Regions from separate parts of the Sporosarcina sp. Y1004 genome, predicted to be linked through region 2. Evidence: riboswitches for the same ligand, from Rfam matches in the RefSeq annotation. Region 2 holds a riboswitch; each other region holds the start of a gene.
The links. Region 2 has a riboswitch for S-adenosylmethionine ahead of AC25Y6_RS14065 (MFS transporter). Riboswitches for the same ligand answer to the same signal wherever they lie in the genome.
Positions count from the first base shown of each region.

Region 1 (5,008 bases), on a different contig from region 2:
GTCAAGTAAATCAAGTAATCTTCAGATGTTTTCTCCACATCGACCGCTTCTGTTAATTTCAAACCTGATGCCAGAGCGAAGTTCCCATTGACGAATGCGAAGTCAGCATCACCGAGTGACCTAGGTGTTTGCGCCGCATCCAGTGGTTGGATTTTCAAGTTGTATTTATTGTTTTCCACGTCTTTTTCGGAAGCTGTTATCGGATTAACATCCTCAGAGATTGTGATCCAGCCGTAGTCTTCCATCATGTTCAAAGATCTTGCCAGGTTTGTTGGGTCGTTTGGCAACGTCACCGTCATGCCTTCTTTTACATCCTCAAGAGCTGTATGTTGGTCCGAATAAAGTGCAATTGGAGCAGTCGGAACGCCATATGCAGGAACGAGGTCCATGTCATGGGATTCATTGAAATTCACTAAATAGTTTCTATTTTGGAATAAGTTCGCGTCGATATTTCCTTCATTTAGCGCATTGTTCGGCTGGATATAATCATTGAACTCGACAATCTCAACCTCGAAGCCGTCTTTTTCAAGTATAGGAATAATCCCTTCCTTCAATTGATCACTATAAGGACCCGCTGTTGCGCCGATCTTAATCTTCTTTTCATCATCTGCAGATGCAGACCCGCACCCCGCCAATACCAGTACACTAATTGCAATAAGCAATAAATTTCTAAACACTTTTTTCATCTTCTATTCCCCCTAAATTTCTAATTTATATACAAAAAAGGCCTCCAGCAATTCGCAATATTGTCTTTGAACAATATCGTGAAAGTCAAGAGGCCTCCGGTTGTCCGGTCAGCTTCACTTCTTATTTTCAGTTTTCAGTACTGGGAACCGTTTTTTCTCAGTTCGATCGATTTGAACGATTTGTCCTTCATGGATGGTAATGTGTACCTCTCCAAAATCCAAACCTTTCAGCGCCTGCGTAATCGCATCGATTTTAACTACATCCTCATTCACTTTCAAAACCATTGCGCATCCTCCTTTTTTTTACTGAGTGAAAGTCACAACGTCTAATCTGATGATTGGCAATCAATTACGCCTCGGCGTAATTGCGTCCAGATTTTGAATCGAGCTTGCTCGATTAACTCCTTTCAAAATCTGTGACATCCGCCGGAGGCTTTATCTTTGTTCAGCGGGCGGTTGGACACCCATTGAACAGGATAACAAAACCACATTCATCTCCCACCTATAGAGGTGAGAGTCTTCTGCTGAAAAAAGATAAAAAAGCGGCCTCTTGTGAACTAAGAGGTCGCCGAAACACGTAGTTTGTAGGCAAAACCTCTCATCTGTCAGATGACGAACGACATCTGCTGGAATTGGCACCGTTTGAATGAATTCAATGGTTGCTGAGGCGTCAAAGGGCCAGTCCCTCTGCCTCTCTTTATAAGAGTTTTGTTTATGTAATTGATATTCATAATAATCCATCTATTCCGATGTGTCAACTATACTTTAAAACTATTTACTTTTTAAGTGACGCCTCTACCAATTTTTCATTCCAATTCTCGCGAATGAAGGGCGCTCTTCCCGACTCTTCTTTGAAGACTTTATATTTTTCTGGGTTCTTTTGATAATAGTCTTGATGATAGTCCTCAGCTGGATAAAAGATAGTTGCTTCAACGATTTCTGTGACAATTGGTTTTTCAAAGCGTCCACTTTGGATTAATGCTTCTTTTGAGCGTTCCGCAACTTGTCTCTGTTCCTCATTATGATAGATGATCTCCGTGCGGTAAGAAGTTCCCCGACTGCCAAACTGACCATCTGCATCCGTCGGGTCAATTTGCTGCCAATAGAGGTCTACTAATTTTTCGTATGAAAAGACTGTCGGATCGTATGTGATTTGCACCGCTTCCGTATGTCCCGTAACCCCCGCACGCACTTCCTCGTACGTCGGATTTTCAGTGACGCCTCCAATATAACCGGAAACTACTTTTTCAATACCGGGTTGCGTATCAAACGGCTGCACCATACACCAAAAACACCCACCCGCAAATGTTGCCAATTCAACTTTTTTCTCAGTCATCATAATCCCCCTTTTCGTTATAATAAACGCCCCTGTCATATAAAAACGACCCCTTCCTATAAGAAGAGGTCGCCGCATGACAAATATCGCGTGCAAAACCTCTCATCTGTCAGATTCATAATAAATCTGTTGAAATTGGCACCGTTTGAACACTGTTCAATGGTTGCCGAGGCTTCACAGGGTCAATCCCTCCGCCTCTCTTTATAAGAGTTTTAGCTATGTAATTGATATTCATACTAGTCTATCCATTTAGATAAGTCAATGTCTGAAAATATAATTTTGTGATTTTTTACTATATTGAGTAAGATATACGATGTTTGAATGTTTAATATCATGTGATAAAAGAACTAGAGGTAAGCAGCATTGTTAATACTTTTAAATAGGTGAGTAAGTGAGTGGAATTGGTGCTATTGGTACTTAAGGATTATTAATTATTAACCGATTTAAATTTGGTTGGGTTTCTTTGTTACTTCTTAACGGTTTTTCTGGATAGCGTTTTGTGTGACTTAGTGACTGTTAGTGAGTCGGTTTTGTGGGGTGTAGATATCGGTGGTTGAAAACAATATTTGGGCGGTCCTCCGCCGGGTTCGGGCGGTCGCTAAACAGATTCGAGCAGTCTACCGGCGGCTTCGGGCGGTCGCAAACCAGATTTGAGCGGTCTACCGGCGGATTTGGGCGGTCTCTATCGATATACGGGCAGTCTCCCCCCCGTTTTATTGACGGTCAACCACTTAGAGATGGGCGTGTGTAGGAATATAATCCGTAGGCTACCAAAAAGGCCACCTTCGAAAAATTCATTCCTCTGTAGGCACTTGAATCGAATGTTTTGTTAAATAATCCTTTTTAAAGTCGGGATAGTGAGATTTCCACAAGGTATGTACGAAATACAAAAAGGGCAGCGCGGCTATTGGCAGTAGGAATAATAAGAACCAATATGGACTTTCCGTAATTCCTAGGATTGCGCCGCCTATGATTCCAAACAGAATATAAAGAATAGAACCAGAACAAAGGCTTGCGTAGAGAAGCAAAAAAACGATATTCATATAAACCAATACATACATGGTCATCTTTTTCCTTTTACCTTGTACCTGCTGACTTAACTTCCAGTTCGCCTTTATTTCCGAAGCGGACTGTTTCAATACTTCTCTTATATTTAGCATTATTTTCTTCATTTATTCGAGACCTCCATTACTTCTCCGCATACAAAATCTGTAACACTTTTCTTACTTTTCCAATTCGTATGTTGCGTTATAAATTTAAAATCACTGTCGATAATCTGTGAATTTACTATAGAAACAAAGATTTATATTGCAGGTATGGATTTATATTTCCAGATTTCTAACAACTTAGCTACTGGCTTGGTTTTATGGGCGGTCCACAGCAAGCTTCGGGCGGTTTCTCCCGATATACACGCGGTCAACCGTGGGATTCGGGCTGTCTTACTCTATATATGGGCGGTCAACCGCGAACCTGCAAATAAATGAATATACTACAATGTTGCACCCCAACAAGGATTGACTTTGTATTCAACGTTTGCAACATAACGGAAGTACCGTTTTATGTAAACTCTGGAATCATATCTTCACTTCTATCTTTTACTTTTTTTAGATTCGTCTTGTCTTTCATTCAGTGGTAAACCAAACTCTGGATAAACCTGCTTTACACTATCTATATTTTTAACAATATAAAAATATCTATGGATATAAACGGAGAAATAGGCAGTGATAATCGAGACAAAGGAAAGTAATAATACTAAGAAAAGCATTTTTGCAGAATCACTATAGAGGAGTGATAGCACAAGTTGACCTATCACATATCCAATCCCACCAATTGACAGCCAACGGATATTGATACTCTTCATCTGTTGCATTTTATGGTAGGTTCCCGAGTAAAGGGCTTTTATATTTAGCCAATTAATCGTCAACAGTAATCCGATAAACAGAAACAGCCCAATAATAAAAGGTACTTTCCCCACCGCTCCAACATTGTAATACAACAATTTTTGCGATGCTAAAAAATAGACATATGTATTAACAACCCCATATACACCAAAAAAGAGATAATAGGACTTCTCAAATTTGTATGGGGCGAATAAATAAAGCAATGCCCAAATTTGTAGGATAACTACCGGCACAATTGCCGCCATAAAATAAGTAAACGAAAATGGCGCACCCAGAATTGGAAGCATTCCAGTCATATATAAGCAGATTAAGAAAAACCCAATAATATTCGATCTGTTTTCCTTAGGTGTTTGGAATTTCAAATAAGATAACGCAATCTTATCAATTTTTTTCTTTTCGATTTTAGGTTCTCTCCTATCCTTTAAACCAAGAAAAAATACTATCGTTAATGTTTTTTACAACTTTTTATAGCATCACCAATTGATTCTGTTTCTCCGTCGTTATGCCGGGTGACACCGACCTGGGAAGAAATAACTTATCCTTTCTTATCTTATAAAAAAAGTTTTTTTGCTGATTCACTATAAAGGAGTGATAAGGCAAGTTGGACGATTACATATCCCATTGAACAACTAAAAGCGTTACAGTCCTGAAAATATCATTTTCCGTAAACTCTGGAATCATATCTTCACTTCTTTCTCTTACTATTTTTAGATTCGTCTTGTCTTTCATTCAGTGGTAAACCAAAAGAGGGGTATACCTGTTTTACGAGATCCATATTTTTACTAATATAATAGTATCGGTGAATGTAGACTGTAAAATAAGCCGTGAGTAGTGATAATAGTGAGAGTAATACTATGAAAATTATCATTTTTGCAGATTCACTGTAGACGAATGTTAATATGAGTTGGGCAATTACATATCCTATTCCCGCAAATGATAAATAGCGAACGTTAATACTCTTCATCTGTTGCATTTTATGGTACGTTCCTGAGTAAAGCGCCTTTATATTAAGCCAGTTTATCGATACCAATATGCCGATAAACAGTATAAATCCAATAATAAAAGGAGTCTTTCCTACTGATTCT
Region 1 covers NZ_JBYHFQ010000015.1:66,767-71,774, forward strand. Annotated here, with positions in the region: gene AC25Y6_RS11710 (MetQ/NlpA family ABC transporter substrate-binding protein) at 1-686, opposite strand, end outside; gene AC25Y6_RS11715 (YezD family protein) at 801-971, opposite strand; SAM riboswitch class I at 1,282-1,392, opposite strand; gene msrA (peptide-methionine (S)-S-oxide reductase MsrA) at 1,462-2,022, opposite strand; SAM riboswitch class I at 2,122-2,232, opposite strand; gene AC25Y6_RS11725 (hypothetical protein) at 2,817-3,194, opposite strand; gene AC25Y6_RS11730 (hypothetical protein) at 3,611-4,285, opposite strand; gene AC25Y6_RS11735 (hypothetical protein) at 4,609-5,008, opposite strand, start outside.
Region 1: linked by a shared signal. The riboswitch ahead of msrA (peptide-methionine (S)-S-oxide reductase MsrA) and the one ahead of AC25Y6_RS14065 (MFS transporter) in region 2 are both predicted to bind S-adenosylmethionine.

Region 2 (5,008 bases):
TGATTTCCGCGTCCTCCAAAACGAACGACACGATTTGTTCTTTTTGGGAAGTGGGCAATAAAGCAAAGAGTTCTTTGACCCCTTTTTGAATGGACACTTTTTGCGCCATAATATCGTCCTTTATCGCTTCCCACCCCTGTGGAGCGAACTTGTCCATAATATTGATAATATTATCTTTCATCGTAATTGTACCATCGAAATCACAGAAAATTACTGGATTGAACTCTGCACTCATCCATATGTCCTCCTTGCCTTTTATCAATAAAACCTCTTCTATTATATAAGAAGAGGTTTTATTGATACATCTTCTTATCTACAACAACACATAGCGAGAAGTAGCCTAGTGTCCCTCTACCTAGATAAGAAATCTCGTATTTTTTTCAATTAATTGTGATTATTTCATCTACCCATAACTTTGTCAATCAATGCCTACCCGACAACGGTTTTAAGAGGTAACCAGTAAGGCTTTTTCCTGCGCCTTTCGCTCTTCCTCTTCCGGTATACGAATGAATTTCACGATGATCGCACTCACTACATAAAGTGCACTGAAAATCCACACGACCCCTTCTGCTCCAACTAACCCGATAAACGCCAAAGCGATTGCTGGTGCTACGAATGTAGACAGACCCGCGGCAAAGTTCAACACGGACATTGCCGCGCCTTTATCCTCACCTGCAACGGACGGTACGAGGGCACCGATTGGAACGTAGCCCGCTACCAACCCACCCCAGATGAATCCAACAATGCTCGTCATGAGAATGCTACCATTTGTAATCACTGGTACATAGAACAGAAGTGGCGTGAATATCGCGCAACCGATTCCACCAAACCAAATAATTGTGTTTTTCCAACCGAATTTATCCCCAATGAAGCCGAACACTAAATTGAAAATGATGTTTCCTAAGAAAAACGTTCCCCATAATTGCAGCCAAGCACTTGTTTCAATGCCATGTTGCGCCATATGCATCGGTAAGAATACTGGGAATCCATAGACACTTAAACTATTGATAACACGGACAACCCCACCTGCAGCAACCCGTTTGTTTGTTTTCAAAATGGTGATACCCTTCAATAATTCCGTGACCGCTTCTTTTTTGTTCGCGAGTTTTTTCTTTTGGAACTTGTCTTTATTGAGTACTAAAGCAAAGAATGCACCGAGACATACCCAGAAAATAGATGACCACATTGTATTGATGTAACCGAGATACTGGATTGCGTAACTTGAATAGTATGCGCCCAGCACCATCATTCCCGCACAAAACGCAAACCAGAACCAACCAACGGCAGAACTCAATTTGTTTTGTGGAGTTTTATAAATGACCCATGTCAAGAAGGAATAGGCAAACAATGGATAACCAAAACCTTTAATGAAATAAGTGAGTAGCATAATCGGATAATTCATCGTTGAAAAACCGAATGTGATAAACCCTGCGGTACCGACAATATAAACAGCTAAGCCGATTGCCATTGTACGTTTCGGACCAAATACCTCTACACAGACGCCTGAAAACCAAGAAGACAGCGCGATCGAGATTCCATAGACTGTGAAAATAGCAGCTGACTGTTGAATGGTTAACCCGCTTTCAATTAGAAACGGACTTAGCCAACCAGCTTCAATTCCGTCTCCCATCATGAACAGCATGACTCCGAAAAAGCCCCACCCTAAATTTTTCGTAATTCCAATTCTTTCTAACATACTGTTCTCTCCATTTCTATTTATAAATGCGGGACAAATTGACTGAAAAATAAAAAAACTCTTCCTGTAAAGACAGAAAGAGTTGGTGGCATACATCGCTAGTGCAATGTAAATATGCTTTACCCTTTCTATCTCTCAAGCTACGCTTGCTGGATTTGGCACAATTATGTTGCCGAAGTTTCATAGGGCCAGTCCCTCAACTTCTCTCGATAGAAAAAAACTATGAAATTGGTCGAAAAGTGTCGGAAGTTAAACTAATGAGTTAACTGTATAGAACAATTAATCTTAAGTCAACCACTTATTCAAACTTTCTAAAAAAATAGTTTGAATTGTGCTATACTATCTAGCATAAATCGTTTGATTGAAAGGATTTTTGCTATGAAATCATATATTGATATAGAAAACGGTGTTGTCCCCTCGGTTTGTGCGCTTGATTGTCCAGACCAATGTGGATTGCTTATTCATAAAGAAGACGGGAAAATCGTTAAAATTGAAGGCGATCCCGATCATCCCATCACAAAAGGCAGTATTTGCAACAAAGTTCGACATATGACTGAACGCCTTTATGACCCAAAAAGGATTACTACTCCTTTAAAACGCGTCGGGGAAAAAGGCGATGGACAATTCGTTCCAATCAGTTGGCAAGAAGCCATTACAACCATCACAGATCAATGGAAAAAACTGATTTCTGAAGAAGGTCCGGAATCGATTCTTCCTTACAGTTTCTATGCCAATATGGGGAAACTCAGTTCCAAAGGGATGGATCGCCGTTTCTTCAACCGCCTTGGTTCGAGTCAACTGGACCGAACGATTTGTTCAGTCGCTGGCGAGGTCGGCTACAATTACACGATGGGCGGGCGTTTTGGAACAGATCCGGAAGAGATGACGGAAACGAAATTATTTGTTTTCTGGGGCATCAATGCCGTCAGTACCAATATGCACCAAATCATGATTGCGCAAAAAGCGAGAAAAAACGGTGCTAAAATCGTCGTCATTGACGTCCATAAAAACCAGACCGGACGCATGGCTGATTGGTTCATCCCCATCCTTCCCGGAACTGATGGAGCGCTTGCACTCGGAATCATGCATGTTCTTTATAAGGAAAAACTGGTCAATCAATCGTTTTTGGAACAATATACAATCGGCCACGAAGAGCTCGGCGAGCATGTATTGCAGCACTACGACCCGCACACGGTTTCCGCCATTACGGGCGTGCCAGAGGAAGATATCTATGAATTGGCGCGGATGTACGGGACCGTCTCCCCTTCGATGATTCGCATCGGCAATGGGCTGCAGCATCATGATAACGGCGGCATGATGGTCCGGACGATTTCCTGTTTGCCTGCTTTGACAGGGCAATGGGCATTGAAAGGCGGAGGGGCGCTCAAATCGAATTCCGATTATTTGACGCATAATACTGCCGCACTCGAACGTCCCGAACTTCAGGTAGTGCCAACGCGCAGATTCAATATGAATTTATTGGGACAAGCATTAATGGAAGAACAACAGCCGATTCGCTCTTTGTATGTCTATAATAGCAACCCCGCCGTTGTCGCACCGGAAGCCAATAAAGTACGGAATGGCTTAGCACGCGAAGATTTGTTCACAGTTGTCCATGATTTATTTTTGACAGACACTGCCTTGTACGCGGACATTGTTTTGCCAGCGACATCCGCTTTCGAAAACACGGACATCTATACGTCCTTCTGGCATCACTACATTCATTTGCAGGAACCCGTCATCGAAACTTACGGGGACAGTAAATCCAACCCGGACGTTTTCAGATTGCTGGCGCAAGCAATGGGCTTTGACGATCAACCATTTCTAGACAACGATGAGGAAATGGTTGACCAAGCGTTAAGCAATTTGTCCAACCCTCATTTATCCGAAGTGTCGTATGCTGCTTTAAAGGAAAAACGCTATATGAAAGCAAGCGGCACCGGCGATTTCTTATACAATTTAAAGACACCTAGTGGAAAAATCGAGTTGTATTCGGAACAGATGAAATCAGCGGGATTCCCGGCCCTGCCTACGTACATCCCGATTATTCAGGATTCCGATCATCCTTTACTTTATGTACCTGCAATTAACCATAACTTCATGAATACGATTTTTTCGAACAATGAAAAACATATCAAGCTTGAAAAAGTGCCTAAGTTGTTCATGAATCGACTAGATGCGGAAAGTAGAGGAATCGAAGACGGAGCGGCTGTCCGTATATGGAATGAGCGCGGTGAATGTGAGTTTACTGTTTCTGTCGGCGAGCAGGTTCTTCCTGGCGTTGTTGTGAGTCAAGGGATATGGGGAGATCAATCGGGTCATAAACGTCTGGTTAATGCATTAACGCCGGATCGGATTGCGGATATGGGCGGCGGCGCAACGTTCTTCTCGGGGCGTGTGGAAGTGGCGGGTTTGTGATTAGATATGTGCGCTGGGGTTTTCCATTGTTGAGAGAGATTTAATTCAGAGTGCACATTTTAGATCGCTTGGCGCTTTGGGGATGCCTCTGGCCCTGAGCCTGGATTAGCGCTTCGCATCCAGTCTCACGGCTTCGGCTACCCCTTGTCGCGCCTGCGCTGGGGTGTACATTATTGATAGAGATTTAAATTCAGAGTGTACATTTTAGATCGCTTGGCGCTTTGGGGATGCCTCTCGCCATGAGCCTGGATTAACGCTTCGCATCCAGTCTCAGGGCTTCGGCTACCCCTTGTCGCTTCTGCGCTGGATTTCTCCATTATTGAAAGTGATGTATAGACTGATATTATAATGTGATTACTATTTGATACTAATTTCCTTGAAGAAAGAAGCACTATAGGCTGCAGGTCTTATCCCTGATAACGAAATGTGCTTCCCTACATAGAGACCATCCAGCGAAGGCGCGACATCGTCCACTTAAAAAGTTCTTTTATTATAATGAGAACTAGTTGATTGTAGTGCAGAGCGGCGACTCCAGCGGGAACAGCGCGAGCTGAAGACCCCGCAGGAACGCAGTGACGAGGAGGCTGAAGCCGTGCCCGCGGAAAGCGTCCGCTCGGAACGGAAATCAACGGCATTGAAGGAAATCATTCTTTTTCACTGGTCCCGAAGGCATCCACAAAGCGACGAAGCGGTATTAGCAGAATTTCAATAACTCATTCTATATAAAAAACGAGCCTCTCGGGACTATCCCAGGAGGCTCATTTTGTGCTTATACTGACTCGACAACGCCCCATTGGTCGATGGCGCGCTTCAAAGGTTCTGACGTTTTTGCCGCTTCTACGAGTGAAACTTGTTTGACACTTGCGTCAATCGCCGCCCGGAATGCCTTGGCAC
Region 2 covers NZ_JBYHFQ010000021.1:60,458-65,465, reverse strand. Annotated here, with positions in the region: gene AC25Y6_RS14070 (2-hydroxy-3-keto-5-methylthiopentenyl-1-phosphate phosphatase) at 1-235, opposite strand, end outside; gene AC25Y6_RS14065 (MFS transporter) at 446-1,696, opposite strand; SAM riboswitch class I at 1,822-1,912, opposite strand; gene AC25Y6_RS14060 (molybdopterin oxidoreductase family protein) at 2,075-4,114, shown strand; gene AC25Y6_RS14055 (2,3-diketo-5-methylthiopentyl-1-phosphate enolase) at 4,884-5,008, opposite strand, start outside.

Region 3 (5,008 bases), on a different contig from region 2:
ACCATTGCAAATGATTTTCCAGTCGAAGTAATTGCTCTTTCATCTCTAAACCAGCACGGAAACCGCCCAGTTTCCCATTTTTAGCAATGACACGATGACAAGGTACGGTCATTAATACCGGATTTGCGCCAATCGCAGTTCCGACTGCACGGACCGAACTTGGCTTTTGTATACGTTCAGCAATATCTGAATATGACACAGTCTGGCCGTATGGGATTTCTTGCAATGCATTCCAGACTGATAATTGAAAAGGCGTACCGTGAAGATCCATCGGCAATGAAAATTCTTTTCGCCGCCCCTCCAAATAATCAATCAATTCAACTACATACGGCTGCAAAACCTCAGCGTCTTCAATCAGAATGTGGTCCGCAAGCCGTTTCTTCACCCATACAGCTAATTCCGCAGATGAAGCATTTAAAGAACCCACATAACAAAGCCCTTTTGTTGTCGCTGCGATATACATATTCCATTGTGCGTGACTCAGAAATGCCCAATACACTGCAGTTTCAGTCTTGCTCTCCATCATTGCACCTCCATACGATTAAACCAATTGAGTATCTCATATTGGAAAAAAACGGGGTCCAAACTCAAAACGTTTGGACCCCACTCTTTTTTAAAAAAGTCGTCTCGTTCAATACATATACGTTTTAAACCAGTACTAAGTTTCATTGGTTAAAAGTCTATTTTACACTTCAAGGAATAGTAGACGTCCCAATATAGTGGTCACTATAGCACAAAACGCACGCTATATGAATAGTACTAAACATTTATTGAATTATAAGAGCTTGAATCAATGTTCCTTGCATGAATACAACCCTTAGATTAGAATTATTATTAATAAGAAAGTCTAGGAGCGATTAACATGTCCAATTTATATGAACCTGCATTACATTTTTATAACGTTGACTATTCCATAGGGGATATACATATTTTAAAAAACGTGACGGGCTCCTTTCCAAAAGGCAAAATTACGACACTCGTCGGTCCTTCGGGAGCGGGAAAGACAACGTTGCTCAAATTGTGTAATGGATTGATTTCCCCCACCTCCGGGGAAATTTATATTCATGACAAACCCATTTCCGCCTATGAACCTGTTGAACTACGGCGTCATGTCGGCATTGCACTTCAGAGTGCACCGATGATAAAGGGGACTATTTATCATAACTTAGCACTGCCCCTAGAACTTCAAGGTAAAAAACTGCCAGAACAAGATGCAGTTGAAATTCTAGATGATGTGGGCCTCGACAAACTATTTCTGCACCGAAAAATCGACGAATTATCAGGCGGACAGCGTCAAAAAGTATCAATTGCCCGTACATTGATCAATAAATCGGAAATCTTATTGCTCGATGAAATCACCTCTTCTTTAGACCGATCGTCGTTAACTGAAATCGAGGAATTAATCGGCAAAATCAATCGGAAATATGGTACAACAATCATCTGGATTACACATAATCTGGAACAAGCCTTATCAATTGGTGATTACACATGGGTTGTTATGGAAGGGCAAATCATCGAAACCTGTGAAAGTAACTTATTAAAATCATCGACGAATGAGTTAGTGAGGCAGTTTGTAGAAGGAGGGGTATCCTCCGTATGACTTATTTAACATTAGCCATCACCCTTATATTCGTTATCATTCCCCTTGTATTATCAAAGACGCTCCGTTTAGGATTAGAAAAGGACACGATCATTGCAACAATCCGGTCGATTATACAGCTTCTCGCAGTCGGATATATTCTTAAATTTGTCTTCGACTCAGAAAATATTTTGTATATCGTGTTAATGGTTACATTGATGATTGTAGCTGCGACACAAAATGCCAGAAAGAAAGGGACAGCCATCAAGGGAATTACATGGAAAATTGCAGTCACCTTAATTTTCGTTGAAGTGCTAACCCAAAGTATTTTACTAGGCTTCCAGATTGTACCCGCAACTGCACAATATATCATTTCAATCAGCGGCATGATTATCGGTAATTCGATGGTATTGTCAATCCTTTTCCTTAACCGATTTACGGCAGAGGTTGAAACGCATCGCGACGAAACGGAACTTATCCTGTCACTTGGGGGAACGCCAAAACAAGCCATTCATAGACAACTGATCAATTCTATCAAAGCCAGTATGATTCCGACAATCGAGAGTCAGAAAACAATGGGATTAGTTCAACTGCCTGGTATGATGAGTGGTCAAATCATTGCTGGAGCTGACCCAATTCAAGCTGTTCAGTTTCAATTGCTGATCATCTTTCTCTTATTAACGACCGCAGCAGTAACCAGTGTCTTACTCGGATTTCTATCTTATCCTAGTTTGTTCAATCAACGAATGCAGCTGCTTCGGGAAAAGCATTAGGAATCTGGTTCTTGTTTTATAATTCATGCCATGGTAGAATTATCTAAATTGTATATTCAAACAACTTCATATTTTATTCTTATCACGAGAGACAGAGGGATTGGCCCGATGACGTCTCAGCAACCAACCTGTTTAGGTACGGTGCTAATTCCAATAGGTATCTATTTACCTAGAAGATAAGGAGATTGACTTCGACATTTCGAGGACCCTCTCCATATAGAGGGTCCTCTTTTTGATTTTAAAAGAAGAGAGTGAATCCAATGACAAGACGAAGTTTGGAAACAATACTTGTACAACTTGGTAATAACAGTGATCCGAAAACTGGTTCAGTGAACCCACCAATCTATTTATCGACCGCCTTTAAACACGAAGGCTTAGGTCAGTCAACTGGCTATGACTACACGCGGACGAAAAATCCGACCCGTTCCATTTTGGAAGAAGGCATTGCAGATTTAGAGAGCGGTGACGCCGGTTTTGCATGTAGTTCAGGGATGGCTGCGATTCAGCTTGTTTTATCACTTTTCCGTCCAGGGGATGATTTGATTGTTCCGGAAGATATTTACGGGGGTACCTATCGCCTACTAAAGCAGTATTCCGATGTCTATTCAATCGGAACAACATATACGGATTTTACTGATGTCCATGAAACTGAGAAATTGATAACTGCGAAGACAAGAGCCCTATTTATCGAAACACCGACAAATCCACTTATGCAGGAGTTTGATATACGTCAATACGCGAAACTCGCCCAAAAGCATAATTTATTACTGATTGTCGATAACACATTTTTAACGCCTTATTTCCAAAGACCAATTGAGCTAGGCGCAGACATTGTTATACACAGCGCCACGAAATACATCGGAGGACATAACGATGTCCTATCCGGTCTTGTAGTTGCAAAAGGCACGGAGCTCTGTGAAGTATTGGCAACCAACCATAATGCTATCGGTGCAGTTCTGTCACCTTCCGATTCATGGTTAATCATTAGGGGACTAAAAACACTGCACTTACGAATGAAGCAACATGATGCAAATGCAAAGATAATCGCAAATTACTTGAAGAGCGAACCACATGTTGCGGACGTTCTCTATCCCGGGAAAGGCGGTATGCTTTCCTTCCGCTTGCAAAATAGTGAATGGGTTGGACCTTTCTTAGCAAATCTAAAACTTATTACATTTGCTGAAAGTCTCGGAGGCGTGGAGAGTTTTATTACTTACCCAGCAACACAGACACATGCGGAAATACCACGTGAAGAACGGATACGACGGGGCGTTGACGATAGTCTTTTACGTTTCTCAGTCGGAGTGGAAGAGGTAGAAGATTTGATTGCCGATTTAAAGCAAGTGTTTTCAACATTAAAAAGCGAGGTGCTTCAACAATGAGTCTCAATAATGAACGATTACAAACGACACTTATACACGCATCGACACGTGGAGATTCCGAACGGAAAACGGGTGCAGTGAATGTACCTATTTACTTATCTTCAACATTTCATCAAGAAAGCTTTGACGAATTTGGTCCCTATGATTACAGCCGTTCTGGTAATCCAACGAGAGATGCATTGGAAAAAACAATAGCCTCATTGGAAGGCGGTGAACGCGGATTAGCATTTGCTTCTGGGATGGCTGCCATCTCCTCCGCTTTCATGCTCCTTTCTTCAGGTGACCATATCGTTGTTACTGAAGATGTCTATGGCGGTACATTCCGATTTGTAACACAAGTCCTACCAAAGTTCGGTATCGACCATACATTTGTTAATCTGGCTAATTTAGAAGAAACCGCTAGTGCAATCCGGCCGAATACAAAAGTAATTTATGTAGAAACACCTTCCAATCCTCGATTAGGTATTACGGATATTGCAGCCATTGTCGAACTCGCAAAAGCGAATGACTGTCTGACGTTCCTCGACAACACATTCATGTCGCCACTATACCAACGCCCCCTTGATCTTGGCGTTGATATAGTTGTCCATAGCGCTACGAAGTTTCTATCTGGACATAGCGATATTATTGCCGGTTTGGCAGTGACGAAGGATGAGGAGCTTGGAAATCGATTGGCGTTTATCCAGAACTCTTTCGGCTCTATATTGGGTGCTCAAGATTCCTATTCGTTAATTCAAGGGATCAAAACGCTTGGAGCTCGTCTAACTCAGTCATCCTTATCGGCTCAAAAAATCGCCGTATATTTGAATGAACACTCTTTAGTGGAAGAGGTATTTTATCCGGGGTTAGTAAGTCATCCAGGTTACGAAGTCCATGCGAAACAATCAACTAGTCCAGGAGCGGTTCTGTCATTCCGTTTGCCAGATAGAGCTACAGCAAAAGCATTTGTTGACAATGTCCGTATACCTGTTTTCGCTGTGAGTCTAGGCGGGGTTGAATCAATCCTTTCTTATCCTGCTACGATGTCCCATGCTGCTATGCCGAAAGAAGAACGGGAGAAACGTGGGATTACGGATGGCCTACTACGTTTTTCTGTAGGCCTTGAACATGTGGACGACTTGATTGAAGATTTTGAGCAAGCACTGAAAAAAGCATCTACCCTAGTTGCAGTACGTAATTAAGTACTCGTAAACAAAATACTAGTTATGAGAAAGAGGGAATATAAATTGACAAAAACAGTAGAAGAACAAAATGAAATAGTTGCACCATTCAAA
Region 3 covers NZ_JBYHFQ010000036.1:4,678-9,685, reverse strand. Annotated here, with positions in the region: gene AC25Y6_RS17660 (methylated-DNA--[protein]-cysteine S-methyltransferase) at 1-523, opposite strand, end outside; gene AC25Y6_RS17655 (ABC transporter ATP-binding protein) at 863-1,600, shown strand; gene AC25Y6_RS17650 (ABC transporter permease) at 1,597-2,352, shown strand; SAM riboswitch class I at 2,429-2,535, shown strand; gene AC25Y6_RS17645 (methionine biosynthesis PLP-dependent protein) at 2,613-3,734, shown strand; gene metC (cystathionine beta-lyase) at 3,731-4,915, shown strand; gene AC25Y6_RS17635 (5-methyltetrahydropteroyltriglutamate--homocysteine S-methyltransferase) at 4,961-5,008, shown strand, end outside.
Region 3: linked by a shared signal. The riboswitch ahead of AC25Y6_RS17645 (methionine biosynthesis PLP-dependent protein) and the one ahead of AC25Y6_RS14065 (MFS transporter) in region 2 are both predicted to bind S-adenosylmethionine.